DNA from 2 places in the Pseudocitrobacter faecalis genome. Region 2 is predicted to be linked to the other one. Evidence: predicted binding sites of a transcription regulator. Region 2 holds the regulator's gene; the other holds the start of a gene.
What was found. Region 2 encodes CRP, which controls carbon source genes, mostly activating them, when cyclic AMP is high. Its sites were predicted from a motif close to ATGTGANNNNNNTCACAT; they were not measured.
Positions count from the first base shown of each region.

Region 1: the regulator CRP is predicted to act here: its motif matches at 4,692-4,709, upstream of ACOXYR_RS05955 (mannitol dehydrogenase family protein).

Region 1 covers NZ_CBDDNJ010000002.1:1,131,890-1,139,111, forward strand. The annotation lists gene ACOXYR_RS05935 (cyclic di-GMP phosphodiesterase) at 1-160, opposite strand, end outside; gene mepS (bifunctional murein DD-endopeptidase/murein LD-carboxypeptidase) at 283-855, opposite strand; gene ACOXYR_RS05945 (phosphatase PAP2 family protein) at 1,269-1,985, opposite strand; gene ACOXYR_RS05950 (CobW family GTP-binding protein) at 2,030-3,007, opposite strand; gene ACOXYR_RS05955 (mannitol dehydrogenase family protein) at 3,131-4,600, opposite strand; gene uxuA (mannonate dehydratase) at 4,806-5,996, shown strand; gene yeiP (elongation factor P-like protein YeiP) at 6,154-6,726, opposite strand; gene ACOXYR_RS05970 (YkgJ family cysteine cluster protein) at 6,877-7,131, shown strand; gene setB (sugar efflux transporter SetB) at 7,128-7,222, opposite strand, start outside.
Region 2 covers NZ_CBDDNJ010000002.1:4,853,154-4,860,375, forward strand. The annotation lists gene ACOXYR_RS23305 (YccS/YhfK family putative transporter) at 1-1,726, opposite strand, end outside; gene crp (cAMP-activated global transcriptional regulator CRP) at 1,775-2,407, opposite strand; gene ACOXYR_RS23315 (OsmC family protein) at 2,710-3,114, shown strand; gene ACOXYR_RS23320 (phosphoribulokinase) at 3,228-4,097, opposite strand; gene ACOXYR_RS23325 (YheU family protein) at 4,124-4,342, opposite strand; gene ACOXYR_RS23330 (hydrolase) at 4,339-5,361, opposite strand; gene mdcA (malonate decarboxylase subunit alpha) at 5,611-7,222, shown strand, end outside.

The sequences.
Region 1 (7,222 bases), 3.7 Mb from region 2:
GATAGGTTTTCAGCTCGGTAATGGTGTTGTCAAACTGCTCGGTGCGTTTGTGGTAAGAGACGTAAAACTGAGTACCGCCTGCCAGCAGAGCAAATACCACGCCGACCAACAAACTGGTGATGGCGATTCTGCGGCTTAACAGCGTTTTGCGGCTTAGCATAAAGATTGCGGGTCTCGGTTATTTAAATCGGTTTTGCAAAATCATCAGGAAAAAAAAAGCACTGCCAGAGCAGTGCTTTCTTATGCTTGCGGTCAATCAAGGGATACTGACAGCAAGTGATATTAAGAGCGGCTTAACACTCGGCGCGCTTCATTATAGCGCTTCTTCCAGTATGGTTCATTCATGCTGGAGATCGTAACACCGCTGCTGGTAGACGCGTGAACGAACTGATTATTACCGATATAGATGCCGACATGACGACCTGTTGATCCTGCACGGAACAGAACTAAATCGCCGGTGCGAAGCTGGCTACGAGAAACGGATTTACCGGTTTCCTGCTGTTCCCACGTAGAACGCGGCAGCTCTAAACCAAATTGTTCGCGGAAGGTGCGCTGTACAAAGCTGGAGCAATCAACGCCGCGTTTGGTGTCACCGCCTAAACGATAACGAACGCCTTTCCAGCCTGCGTACTGATCCATCAAACGTGATTTCACGTCGAGGTTGCGTACCATTGATTCAAATTCATCCTGAGAGGCTTGCAGTGACGAGGCATCGTTGGTGCCCACAGCATGCGTCTCAGAATGCATATTCCTGGCGGTGTCTTTTGTTGTACTACAGGCAGAAAGCAGAACCGCAACTGCTACTGCTGGAATCGCTCGCAAGATATATCTCAAGATTGGTTGAGATTTGACCATTTTATGTGTTTTCCCTTGAAGTCCTTAACGACAATGTCGTTATAAAAAATGCCAAACGCGTCTGAGACTAAATACACGCTAACAATGAGACAATTCTTTAAAGTCAGATCTGTGGACTAGCGCACAAATTTATTCACTGTGAGAATAATTGCTCATTATTGGCAAACGCGATTGAGATTACCCGATTGACAAGGGCATTGCGAGTGGTTTTACAGGATTTCTTATAAGAAATTGTGATACAGAAAGTTAAAATTTGTGAATGCGTAAAATAGTGTCAATTTAGCCTGAAAAATAGGCAACTCACTCATTCATAAGGCGAATATTTGTGGCGGAAAACGTTGTTCAGAATGATTTATCGGCGGAGATAAATCAGGGATCTAAAACGATCCCTGATGATAATTTTATAACGTCCGTTATTTATTTTCGGATTGGGCCATATTGAACCGCGGAAGATAACGTTCAAAAAGCGATATTGCTTTGTCACTCAGCGGGGTCATCAATACCCACGGAATGCCAATCAACACGGCTGTCAGAGAACCCACGGCGATATCAGTAAACCAGTGTGCGCCAATCATTACGCGCGGGAAGGCAAAAATCACGAAAATAGCCAGCGCGATGGCGAACGCTTTTTTACCAAAATAACGCCACATGAATGTTGAAAAAATGAGCAGCATCATGCCGTGGTCGCCTGGGAAACTATCCCGTGAAGCATCCTTGGTCGAGATGTGCAAATAATCGCTCACCCGATGGGTATCCGGGAAAAATAGCGTTGGGCTGGCGCGCTTAACCGGCATCAAATTCTGTGCCAGCTGGTTAATAATCACTGCGGCAAGCAGCATGACCAGGCCAATAATAATTATCCGGCGACGGCCAGCGGCATCCTCTTTCAGCCAGAAGCTAAGCATCAGGCAGCCCATGGCCAGCAGCGAACAGCCATCAAAGGCGCGGTTGTTGGTTATAGCGAGGAACCACTGATAAACGCGGCTCTCATCGAGCCCGTGATTGAAGAAGTGGAAAATCGCGGAATCAACATTAAACCAGACGCCATGGTTGGGCGGCAGGAACCAGCATAAAAAGAGCGCTATGCCCGCAGCGTTCAGCAGCAGGATTAACGGATATCGCGTTTTCATTTTTTCATCACCTTAATTCAACAACGACCGCAACCTTAGCGCTTTTACGCTAAACGGAGCTTCAACAGAGTGGTTTGCAACCCATTCCAGTCGGCATCCGCATCATTAATCAGCTCGATGCGACTGTCCGGCGGTGCGACACTCTGCGTTTCAATGTGCAGATCTGCACCCTGGCGGTTTATCCGCACCAGCCCTTCCGGGATCCGCATGACCGCTTTAACGCGCTGAACGGGAGCAAGACGTGCCCATTCGAGAATCCCCACGGTGTCGAAAGTTGTGTCGGCGTCAAAAATCCAGCCGCAGGATTGATAACCCTGGCCGCTATTCAGGCTGCGACGCCAGCGTTGATGTTCCGGCAGGCTGAGCGCGGCGAGCCCTTTTTTCTCCGGATGCGCGTGCGAGTGTGCGGCGCTGGCAGGGAGTTGTGTGAGATTGCTCCGCGGCTGGTCGAGGAGGGCGATATCAATGTTACCCTGCGTCGCGCTAACCCGCTGACGATTGTTGCCGTATTGTTGCCACCAGCTTTCCAGGGCCTGCTCGCTTTCCGCCGTCGCGCGATCGCCTTTATTGGCAATGATGATATCGGCGGCGGCGAGCTGGTCGCGGAAGTTCTCATTGAGCACCACTTTCTCATCCAGCAGCTGACGCGGGTCAAGTATGCAAAGTGTCGCCCGCAGGTCGATCCAGGGCTCGTAGACCGCGGCGGTGAGAATATCGAGGATCTGCTTAGGATGGCCCAGCCCGGTGGGCTCAATGAGCAGACGGTCTGGCTTTCCCTGACGCAGCAGCGTATTCAGGCCCACCTGCATCGGTAAACCATTCACACAACACATACAACCGCCGGGGATCTCTTTGAGCAGCGCACCGCTATCGGCCAACAGCGCGCCATCAATGCCCACTTCGCCGAACTCATTTACCAGCACCGCCCACTTCTCATCGGCTGGTTTATTCGCGAGCAGATGGAGGATGGAGGTGGTTTTACCGCTACCGAGAAAACCGGTTATCAGGTTGGTCTTTGTCACGAAAACTCCAGGATAAAAATCTGCAATGTTGTTACGGGTTGCATTAATCCTGGCGAAAAGGCGATGAAAAGAGAAGTAATTCGCGAAGAGAAATGATTTCTCTTCGCATAACAGCAGAAATTGTTAACTATTCAGGGTTGTGATAATGGCCTGACGTGCACCGAGTTGCACCAGACGCTGCCATGCCTGTTGGATATTTTCGACAAAGGTCGCGTTGCGCGGCAGGTCGCTGCCAAAGATTTCACTGAGTGTTAACAGGGCGGTGACGCGTTCTTCGTCACGGCTGTCGGCAACGATCCGGGCGATCTTCTCGGATAACGGGTCGCGCACATCAATTTTTTCACCCGCATCGTCGATGCCGCTGACATAACGCATCCAGCCCGCGACGCCTAATGCCAGCAGCGGCCACGCTGTGCCCTGTGCCAGGTGTACGCGAATGCCGTCCAGCAGGCGCTGTGGCAGCTTCTGGCTACCGTCCATGGCGATTTGCCAGGTACGATGCTTCAGCGCCGGGTTGCTAAATCGGCTCATCAGGCTCTCGGCGTAAGCGCCTAAGTCCACATCGGTTATCTTCAGTGTAGGAGCCTGTTCCGTCATCATTAAACGTTGAGCGGCGAGGCGGTAATCCGCGTCCTGCATGCAGTCGCTGATGTGCTGATAACCCGCCAGATAACCGAGATACGCCAGGAACGAGTGGCTACCGTTGAGCATGCGTAACTTCATCTCTTCCCACGGCAACACATCGTTAACCAGTTGCGCGCCGGCGATTTCCCATGCCGGGCGGCCCGCCACGAAGTTATCTTCAATAACCCACTGAATAAATGGCTCACAGCTGATTGCACAAGGATCGTTCACGCCGCCCAGCTCATCGGTGATTTCCGCAAGCGACGCCTCGGTTGCCGCCGGTACGATGCGATCAACCATGGTGCCGGGAAAGGTAACATGCGTTGATATCCACGCCGCCAGTGCCGGATCGCGCTGTTTCGCCATTCCCAGCACGGCGTTTTTCACCACGTGTCCGTTGTCCGGAATATTGTCGCAGGAGAGAACCGTAAAAGCCGGCAGTCCGCGTTGGCGACGGCGGTGCAGGGCTTCGACCAGAATACCCGGCGCAGAGTGGGGTTCCTGCGGATGGCCGAGATCGTGTGCAATGCGTGGCTGATTCACGTCCAGTTGCCCGGTCGCCGGGTCGATGCAGTAGCCTTTCTCGGTGATTGTCAGAGAAACAATCGCCACCTGCGGCTCACAGAATTTCTCAATAATCGCCGCCAGCGAATCGAGTTTGGCATTGAGGCACTCATTCACTGCGCCAATCACTATTGGTTGATTACCGTCACCGCTTTTTTCCAGCACCGTGAACAGATGATCCTGCGCGCGAAGCTGGCTCATCAACTGGTCGCCGCTAAACAGGCTGATCTCGCAGATCCCCCAATCGCCGCCCACGGCATTCAGTACACGGTCAGTCAGCAGCGCCTGGTGCGCGCGATGGAAGGCGCCGAAACCAAAATGCACAATCCGTGAGCGCAGCGCTTTTCTATCATAATGAGGCAGTTGCACATTCTCAGGGAGCGTACTGTTGGCGATTGTTTTCATTCTTTACACGTCCAATTAACCAGAAATTAACAATGCCAGTGTAAAGTTATATGACAACAAATTAAATTGGTGTGCCGAATTTATCCGGGTAATGTGAGCCAGATCAATCATTGCAGGGGCCGTATTTGACCACTACGAATAAACATGTATGGTAGTCGTCATTAACGAACATTTTATTGGTATAACAAGTTGAGAGGTTGAGGCGATGGAACAAACATGGCGTTGGTACGGCCCAAATGATCCGGTTTCCCTTGATGATGTGCGTCAGGCGGGTGCAACAGGTGTTGTGACTGCACTGCACCACATCCCGAATGGCATGGTGTGGCCGGTCGAAGAAATTCAAAAACGTCAGGCGATGCTGGCGGAAAAAGGGCTGACCTGGTCTGTTGTTGAAAGTATCCCGGTTCACGAAGATATCAAAACGGCTTCCGGCGAATACAAAACCTGGATTGCTAACTACCAGCAGAGCATTCGCAATCTGGCGACCTGCGGCATTGATACCGTATGCTACAACTTTATGCCAATCCTTGACTGGACGCGTACTGACCTCGAATACACGCTGGAAGATGGTTCCAAAGCGCTGCGTTTTGACCAGATTGCGTTTGCCGCTTTTGAGCTGCATATCCTCAAGCGTGAAGGCGCGCAAGCTGATTACACCGCAGAAGAGCAGCAGCAAGCGAAAGCCTATTTCGAGGCCATGACCGCTGCCGATATTGAAAAACTGACACGCAATATCATTGCTGGCCTGCCGGGCGCGGAAGAGGGCTATACCCTTGATCAGTTCCGTGCGCGTCTGGCTGAGTACGATCACATCAGCAAAGAGCAACTGCGTGAAAACATGGCCGTCTTCCTGCGTGCGATTGTGCCGGTTGCGGAAGAAGTGGGCGTGCGCCTTGCGGTTCACCCGGACGATCCGCCGCGTCCGATCCTCGGCCTGCCGCGTATCGTTTCCACTATCGAAGATATGCAGTGGCTGAAAGAGACCGTTGACAGCATTAACAATGGCTTCACCATGTGCACCGGTTCTTATGGCGTGCGCGCTGATAACGACCTGGTGAAAATGATTCAAACCTTCGGCGATCGTATTCACTTCACGCACCTGCGCTCCACCTGCCGTGAAGACAACCCGAAAACCTTCCACGAAGCTGCGCATTTACAGGGCGACGTGAATATGGTTGCGGTGGTTGATGCGATTCTGACTGAAGAGCAGCGTCGTAAGAATGCCGGCGATCTGCGTCCAATTCCGATGCGTCCTGACCACGGCCATCAGATGCTTGACGATCTGAAAAAGAAAACCAACCCAGGTTATTCCGCGATTGGTCGTCTGAAGGGGCTGGCGGAAGTGCGTGGCGTTGAGATGGCGCTGAAAGCGACTAAATTTCGCGATTTGCTGTAATTTGGTTTCAGAATAAAAAAAGCCAGCTCATTGAGCTGGCTTTTTTACGTTAATGCGAGAGCCTGTATTTTTGCCGGGGCGCTGCGCTTGCCCGGCCTACAACGGCACAAACACTGTAGGCCTGATAAGCGAAGCGCATCAGGCGAAGGCATCGCGATTAATCCGCGCGGCCCATATAGCGTTTTTCTTCAATATGAATACGGATTTTTTCACCTGCGCTCAGGTATTCAGGAACCTGAATAACGAGGCCGGTGGTCAGCGTAGCGGGTTTGTTGCGCGCGCTGGCAGAAGCACCTTTAATACCCGGTGCCGTTTCAACGATTTCCAGATCAACGGTCTGCGGCAGTTCCAGCGCCAGCAACTGACCGTCCCACAGCAGCACCTGCATATCCGGCATGCCGCCTTCAGGAATAAACAGCAGCTCTTCTTCAATCTGATCTTTGGTGAAGGTGTACGGGGTATAGTCTTCTTTATCCATAAAGACGTACTCGTTGCCATCAACATAAGAGAAGTCAACAAAGCGGCGGTTCAGAGTCACGGTATCAAGCAGATCGTCGCCTTTAAAACGTTCTTCGACTTTCAGACCGGTGCGGACATCAGAGAAACGCATTTTATACAGCGTTGCAGCGCCACGGGCGCTCGGTGACTGAATATCAATATCTTTTACAATCAGCAGTTTGCCGTTGTAATTCAGCACCATACCTTTCTTAATTTCGTTCGCTCTTGGCATTGCAATTATCCTGTGTACAAGGGTGTCAAAAATATCGCGTAAAAGTACTCGCGCCGGGCCTTTCAGGCAAGAGGAATTGAAGGGTTTTGCTATCTTCCGCTAAAAGGTGTTACTGTGCGCGCCATTGCGCCCCTGATAAGAGTCTACATTATGGAATGTCGCCCGGATTGTGGGGCCTGCTGCACTGCGCCGTCTATCTCCAGCCCCATCCCTGGCATGCCGAACGGCAAGCCGGCTAACACTCCCTGCGTACAGCTTGACGAGCGTCAGCGATGTAAGATTTTCACCTCGCCGCTGCGGCCTAACGTCTGTGCCGGACTTCAACCGTCCGCGGAGATGTGCGGCGCGAACCGCACAGAGGCAATCACATGGCTTTTGACCCTTGAAACGCTAACGGCACCTTAAACGTCTTTAATTCTGACCAGACAGCCAACCGCACAAACGCACAGAACCAGCGCTATCCAGAACACCGTATGGTAGTTCCAGATTTCCGCAA
Region 2 (7,222 bases):
TATCTTCCAGATAGTGCGTATTAAAGCCCGGCTCCTGCATTGCCTGATTGAGTGAGTTAAACAGGGCGTTATGCGCCTGATTGACGCGCATACGTTGATACGCCAGTTTTTCGGCAGGAGGGTCGTCACTCAAAATTAACTGTATTGCTTCCTGATCCGCTTCCAGCGCGGAGTGTGCATTTTTGCGCAGCAGGCCACTTTGCCACTGCGGCCACAGCCACAGCATGCCGCCAAAAGCAATCAGGCAGCCGATAATGGTGTCGGCGAAACGCGCTACGATAAACTGCTCGCCGTTGAGCGTCAGCAATTGCAGGGTGTACACCGCCGTAATGGTGAAACCGACCGTCGCCCAGCCGTAGCTTTTGCGAATAATCAGATAGCTTATCAGGGTGATCACCAGCATTGCGGTCAGCGCAAACCCTTCCGGGAAATGGTAGTGCAACGTTACGGCGGCAATCACCAGCCCCGCCAGCGTGCCTGCCGCTCGGTGGAAGATACGCACGCGTGTCGCGCCGTAGCCGTTTTGTGTCACCAGCAGCACGGTCATTAAGATCCAATAGGGTTTTGGCAGATGCAGCGCCGCCCCCATCAGGCTGGCGATGCTCAACATGACGCTTAAGCGCGCAGCATTACGCAGCGCGGGCGATTTCAGCGACAGATAGCTTTTCAGCGCCGGGAACAGGGGCAGGCGACGTTCTTTGTCGGCCATCAGGTTTCGCGGATAAAGGGGGCGCTGCGCGCGCAACACTTTGGCGATGCGGCTGAAGTGCCAGGCGCAGAACTGCCCGACCGGGTTATCCGGATGCTGACGGGCAATTTTCTCCAGCGCGCCAATTTGTTTATCCATGTTGAAGCGCGTCGGGAAGCGGTGATAGAGAATATCATCGGCCATGACCCGCAGGCGTGCGGCGACGGTCTGCGCGTTCCAGCGAATCACCGCTTCGGCGTGGCTACGCTCAACCAGCTTTTGCACCTCTTCCGGCTGATGCAGGCTCACTGAAATGTGCTCCTGCAAATCCAGCCCCATCTGGAAGGCGCGCAGCAGACGCTTGTAATCATTGTGTTGATTGGCTGCCAGCATATGCATTTGCTGGTAACACTGGGAAATCAGATCGACCACTTTCTGCTGACGGTTAAGCAACGGCGGCAGGGCGGTATTGGGATCGGTATGTTGCGTCAGCAAGCTATATTTAGCTTCGCAGTACTCGGCCAGTTGGCGATAGAGCAGGCTCAACGACTCGCGCAGCGGTTGTTCACGCCACAACCAGAACCAAAACCAGTTAAACAGCCCGTACCACAACGTGCCGAGCGCGTAGATAAGTAGCGGCTCCCAGATGGGCATATTGCCCGCCAGGCTCAGGGTAAAAATGGCGGCTATCAGCGAGGCCGGAAGTAATCGCCCGTGCAGGGCGCTGATTTCGGCGGTAACGCCCAGCACCATCGCCAGCCCGGTGAGGATAAACGGTAGCGGGATATCATCGGCCAGCAGCAGTTGCACAATCAGGCTGCAACCAGCGAACAGCGACCCACCGATAATCAGGCGTTTGAAGAAGCGTTTATGAGGAGTATCCAGCCCGGCGATGTTGCAGCAGGCAGGCACCAAAGAAAACAGTAAACCGTGTTGAAGTTGGCCGAGGATCAGGCCGACGGCGACCGGCAAACATAACACCAGCGTTTGCCGCAGTGCATAGTTGACTTCCGGGTGGTAAATCAGCCTGCGCCACATAAGAGACAAAAACGGCGTATTGTGCGAACAATACGCCGTCAGACGAGATTAACGCGTGCCGTAAACGACGATCGTTTTACCGTGTGCAGAGATCAGGTTCTGATCTTCCAGCATCTTCAGGATGCGGCCCACTGTTTCGCGGGAGCAGCCGACGATCTGACCGATTTCCTGACGGGTAATTTTGATCTGCATACCGTCCGGGTGGGTCATGGCATCCGGCTGTTTCGCCAGATTCAGCAGCGTCTGCGCGATACGACCGGTTACGTCGAGGAACGCCAGGTTACCGACTTTCTCAGAGGTCACCTGCAGACGGCGCGCCATCTGAGAGGAGAGACGCATCAGGATATCCGGGTTAACCTGGATAAGCTGACGGAATTTTTTGTAGGAGATTTCAGCCACTTCACAGGCGGTTTTCGCCCGAACCCAGGCGCTACGTTCCTGACCTTCTTCAAACAGGCCCAGTTCGCCGATGAAATCGCCCTGGTTGAGGTAGGAAAGGATCATCTCTTTGCCTTCCTCATCCTTGATGAGTACTGCCACGGAGCCTTTAACGATGTAATACAGCGTTTCCGCTTTTTCACCCTGGTGAATCAGCGTGCTCTTCGATGGGTACTTATGAATGTGGCAATGAGACAAGAACCATTCGAGTGTCGGGTCTGTTTGCGGTTTGCCAAGCACCATGCGCGGTTATCCTCTGTTATAAGCTATCGCCAGCGGCATAAATCAGGCCGCCACTGGTTGAAATAATATCCTTCCCTCTACCTGGGAAGTTGGCCGTCAAAGATTGTCGCGACCAGTAAGTGATGTCCTCTGCATACATGCAGTACGTTTATGTATCTCTGTAGCATCCCGACTGTTTTAGCATAGCTTTCGCCGTGTGTCTCCTGGTGTCTCGCTTCAGCATGACCCAGGTCTACTTCCGTTGCGAGATTTGTTATGTGCGCGTAATCTGACAATAAATTTGCAACTCTGGAGTGACAATTATGCAAGCGCGTGTGAAATGGGTGGAAGGGTTAACCTTCCTGGGTGAGTCGGCTTCCGGGCACCAGATTTTGATGGATGGCAACTCAGGTGATAAAGCGCCAAGCCCCATGGAAGTCGTGCTGATGGCGGCGGGTGGCTGTAGCGCCATCGACGTGGTGTCTATTTTGCAAAAGGGCCGCTATGACGTGACCGATTGTGAAGTTAAATTGACGTCTGAACGCCGTGAAGAAGCGCCGCGTCTGTTCACGCATATTAATCTGCACTTCATAGTGACCGGCAAAGAGCTGAAAGATGCGGCGGTGTCCCGTGCCGTAGATTTGTCGGCTGAGAAATATTGTTCAGTGGCGCTGATGCTGGGCAAAGCGGTGAACATTACCCATTCTTATGAGGTGGTGGAGGGGTAAGTTGACGGCCCCCCTCACTCCGGCCCTCTCCCAGAGGGAGAGGGAGAAAACCGCACAATCGGTACCCTCTCCCTCTGGGAGAGGGTTAGGGTGAGGGGCCCAGCCCGCACCGTTCACCCAATCTTCTTCCCTTCCATCAATCTCTGCACCAGCGGCGTCATGATCAATTCCATCGCCAGCCCCATCTTGCCGCCGGGAACGACCAGCGTATTCATATGCGAGATGAATGATCCCTGCAGCATCGCCAGCAGCCAGGGGAAATCGATATTGTCGAGATTGCGGAAGTGGATCACCACAAAGCTCTCATCCAGTGACGGAATGCCTTTGGCGGCGAACGGGTCAGAGGTGTCGACCGTCGGGACGCGCTGGAAGTTGAGATGTGTGCGTGAGAACTGCGGCGTGATGAAGTTGATGTAATCTTCCATTGAGCGCACGACGGAATCCATCACCGCCTCGCGGGAGTGACCGCGCTCGCTGGTGTCGCGGATCATCTTCTGGATCCACTCCAGGTTAACGATTGGCACTACGCCGACCAGTAAATCCACATGTTTCGCCACATCGTGATGCGGCGTCACCACGCCACCGTGCAGCCCTTCAAAAAACAGCACGTCGGTTGGCTCTGGCAGAGGTTGCCACGGGGTGAAGGTTCCCGGCACCTGATTCCACGGCACCGCTTCATCGTAGGTATGCAGATATTTTCGCGACTGTCCGGTGCCGCTGTGCCCGTACTCGCGGAACGTCTGTTCCAGCAGGCTGAAGTCGTTGGCATCCGGGCCGAAGTAGCTGATATGGCGCCCCATATCGCGCGCCTTACGGATGGCTAAGTCCATTTCCGGACGCGTGTAGCGGTGAAAACTGTCGCCTTCCACCTCTGCGGCGTGAAGCTTAAGCTGGGCGAAAATTTTGCGGAACGCGAGGCTGGTGGTGGTGGTTCCCGCCCCGCTGGAACCCGTGACGGCGATAACCGGATGTTTGGCAGACATAGCGAACAACTCCCGAGTCGGTAAGATTAACCGCGAAACTGGCTGCGGGGCATGATGTTGACGGTTTCATGAAGTTCCGACCACACCAGAACCGCTTCGCCGCGTTGTAGTTGCTGTTTTACGTCGGCGACCTTTTGCGCAAGTGAACGTTCATATTCACCATAATCGGTGCCTTCACGCAACACAAAGCTTTCAATCAGGTTATCGAGCGTTTCAGGGTCGATATCTTGCCAGGGAATGATCATCTTTCACCTCCAAGCCACGGCATCAGCCAGTCGGGAATACGTCTCTCCAGCCACATTTGCGGTCGCCGGAAGGTACCGCCGATAAAGCCAACGTGGCCGCCATGTTCCGTTAACTGGTATTCGACGCAGGCAGGAAGTGTGTCAGCGTCAGGGATAACGTGGTGATCCATAAACGGATCATCCTTCGCGTGAATAATCAGCGTCGGAATCGCTATCTGATTGAGCAACGGCATGGCGCTACATTGACGATAATAGTCGATAGCGTCGGCGAAACCGTGAATTTTGGCGGTGATCAGGTCATCAAATTCACGAATTTTGCGCACGCGCTTAAGCTGGCGTAAATCGACCGGCAGCGTGCCGGGATACGCCGCCAGTTTGCGCGACGCGTTGCCTTTTAGCAGGTTGAGCAAATAGCGCTGATACACCCGCGAAAAGCCTTTTTCCATATGGTAACTACAGGCTTCCAGCACGAACGGCGCGGAGACGATCACCGCTGCATCCAGCGGTACCGTGTGGCCTTCTTTCGCCAGCAGACAGGCGAGCATATTGCCGCCGAGCGAATACCCGACCGCCGCCGTGGGCGCCTCACCCAGTTCCTGCTTCAGCCAGTTTAAAAACCAGGTGCCATCTTCTGTTTCACCGGAGTGATAAATACGGTTAAGGCGATTCGGTTCGCCACTGCAGCCGCGAAAATGCATCACCACGCCGAGCCAGCCGCGTTCTTTCGCCGCCTGAATCAGGCCGTGCGCATAGGGGCTGTGCAGGCTGCCTTCCAGACCGTGGAACACCACCAGACGCGGCTTGTGCTTCGCCTGCATCGGGTCTTCGCTCCAGGCAATATCCAGAAAGTCGCCGTCAGGTAAATCGAGGCGCTGCCAGTGCGGCGTAAAGTGTAGCCGACGGCGGATAAGCCTCGGCAGCATAGTTTGCAGATGTGGGTTGCTGATGCCAGGCATCGGACGAAAGGATGAGGAGTCGTCCTGCGGGACATCAAACTCTGCGGGAGTAATTTGGGCCATAACGTTGCGATGTTCTCTTTTAATCTGCTGACTACTATACCGTCACTTTTTGATTGTGTTTAAAAAAATGGGCGGTGGTAGCCTCTTTTACTCCTTTTAGGGTTGACCTGCGTCACAAATTTTTCATGTGATTATTACTCTCAAGCTAATGATTCCTTCCTAAGCTTAATTGATGACTTTCTCACCAGGGTTCAGACTCTTCTCAGTGTTAAGCAAATCAAAATGATTCGCTGAATCAGGAGGTTAATAATGTTATCTGGGCAAACACCCGCACGGGTATGGAACACGCGACGCACCGAGAAACAGCGCCGCCTGGCGTCTGTACCGGTGCAGGGCAAGGTGCTACCGACGGCAGACCTTGTCGCAATGCTGGAAAAACTGATCGCGCCGGGCGACAGAGTGGTATTAGAAGGGAATAACCAAAAACAGGCAGATTTCCTGTCTCGTTCCCTTGCTGAAGTCAACCCGCAGATTGTTCACGACCTGCATATGATCATGCCAAGCGTCGGTCGTAGTGAACACCTCGACATCTTCGAGAAAGGTATCGCCCACAAGCTGGACTTCTCTTTCTCCGGTACGCAAAGCCTGCGTATTTCGCAGCTGTTGGAAGATGGCCTGCTGGAAATCGGTGCAATTCACACCTACATCGAACTCTACTCTCGCCTCTATGTTGACCTGGCCCCGAACGTGGCGCTGATTGCCGGTTTTAAAGCCGACAGCAAAGGCAACCTTTACACCGGCGCCAGTACCGAAGATACGCCAGCGCTGGTTGAAGCGGCCGCCTTCCATGACGGTATCGTCATCGCACAGGTGAACGAACTGGTGGACGACGAATGCGACCTGCCGCGCGTGGATATTCCCGGTTCGTGGATTGATTTCGTGGTCGTTGCGGACAAACCGTTCTTTATCGAACCGCTGTTTACTCGTGACCCGCGTCTGATTAAACAAGAACACATCCTGATGGCGATGATGGCGATTAAAGGCATCTACGCAGAGCATCAGGTGCAGTCACTCAACCACGGTATCGGTTTTAACACCGCCGCGATTGAACTGCTGCTGCCAACCTACGGCGAACAGCTCGGCCTGAAAGGCAAAATCTGTAAACACTGGACGCTTAACCCGCATCCGACGCTGATCCCGGCGATTGAGAGCGGTTGGGTGGAAAGTGTGCACTGCTTCGGTGGTGAACTGGGAATGGAAGAGTACATCCGCGCCCGTCCTGACGTGTTCTTTACCGGTGCCGATGGTTCAATGCGTTCTAACCGCGCGTTCTGCCAGTTAGCAGGTCAGTACGCGGTGGATATGTTCATCGGTTCAACGTTACAGGTTGATGGCCTCGCCAACTCCTCGACTGTCACCCGTGGTCGTCTCTCCGGTTTCGGCGGCGCGCCAAACATGGGCCATGACCCGCACGGTCGTCGTCATGCAACGCCTGCCTGGCTGAACATGATCACCGAACCAGACCCAATGCAGCGCGGTAAAAAACTCGTCGTTCAGATGGTGGAAACCTTCCAGGCGGGTGTGAAACCGACCTTCGTCGAAACGCTGGATGCCGTTGAAGTGGCGAAATCCTCCGGGATGCCGCTGGCGCCGGTCATGATTTACGGCGATGACGTGACCCACGTGCTGACCGAAGAAGGTATCGCTTACCTCTACCGTGCGGAAAGCCTGGAAGAGCGTCGCGCGATGGTCGCCGCCGTTGCCGGTATTACCGATATTGGCCTTGGCGTTGACGCCAAACGCGTCGCTGAGCTGCGTAAGAGCGGCAAAGTGGTTTATCCGGAAGATATGGGCATTCGCCGTACCGACGCCACCCGTTCCCTGCTGGCTGCCAGCAGCGTGTCCGACCTGGTGGAATGGT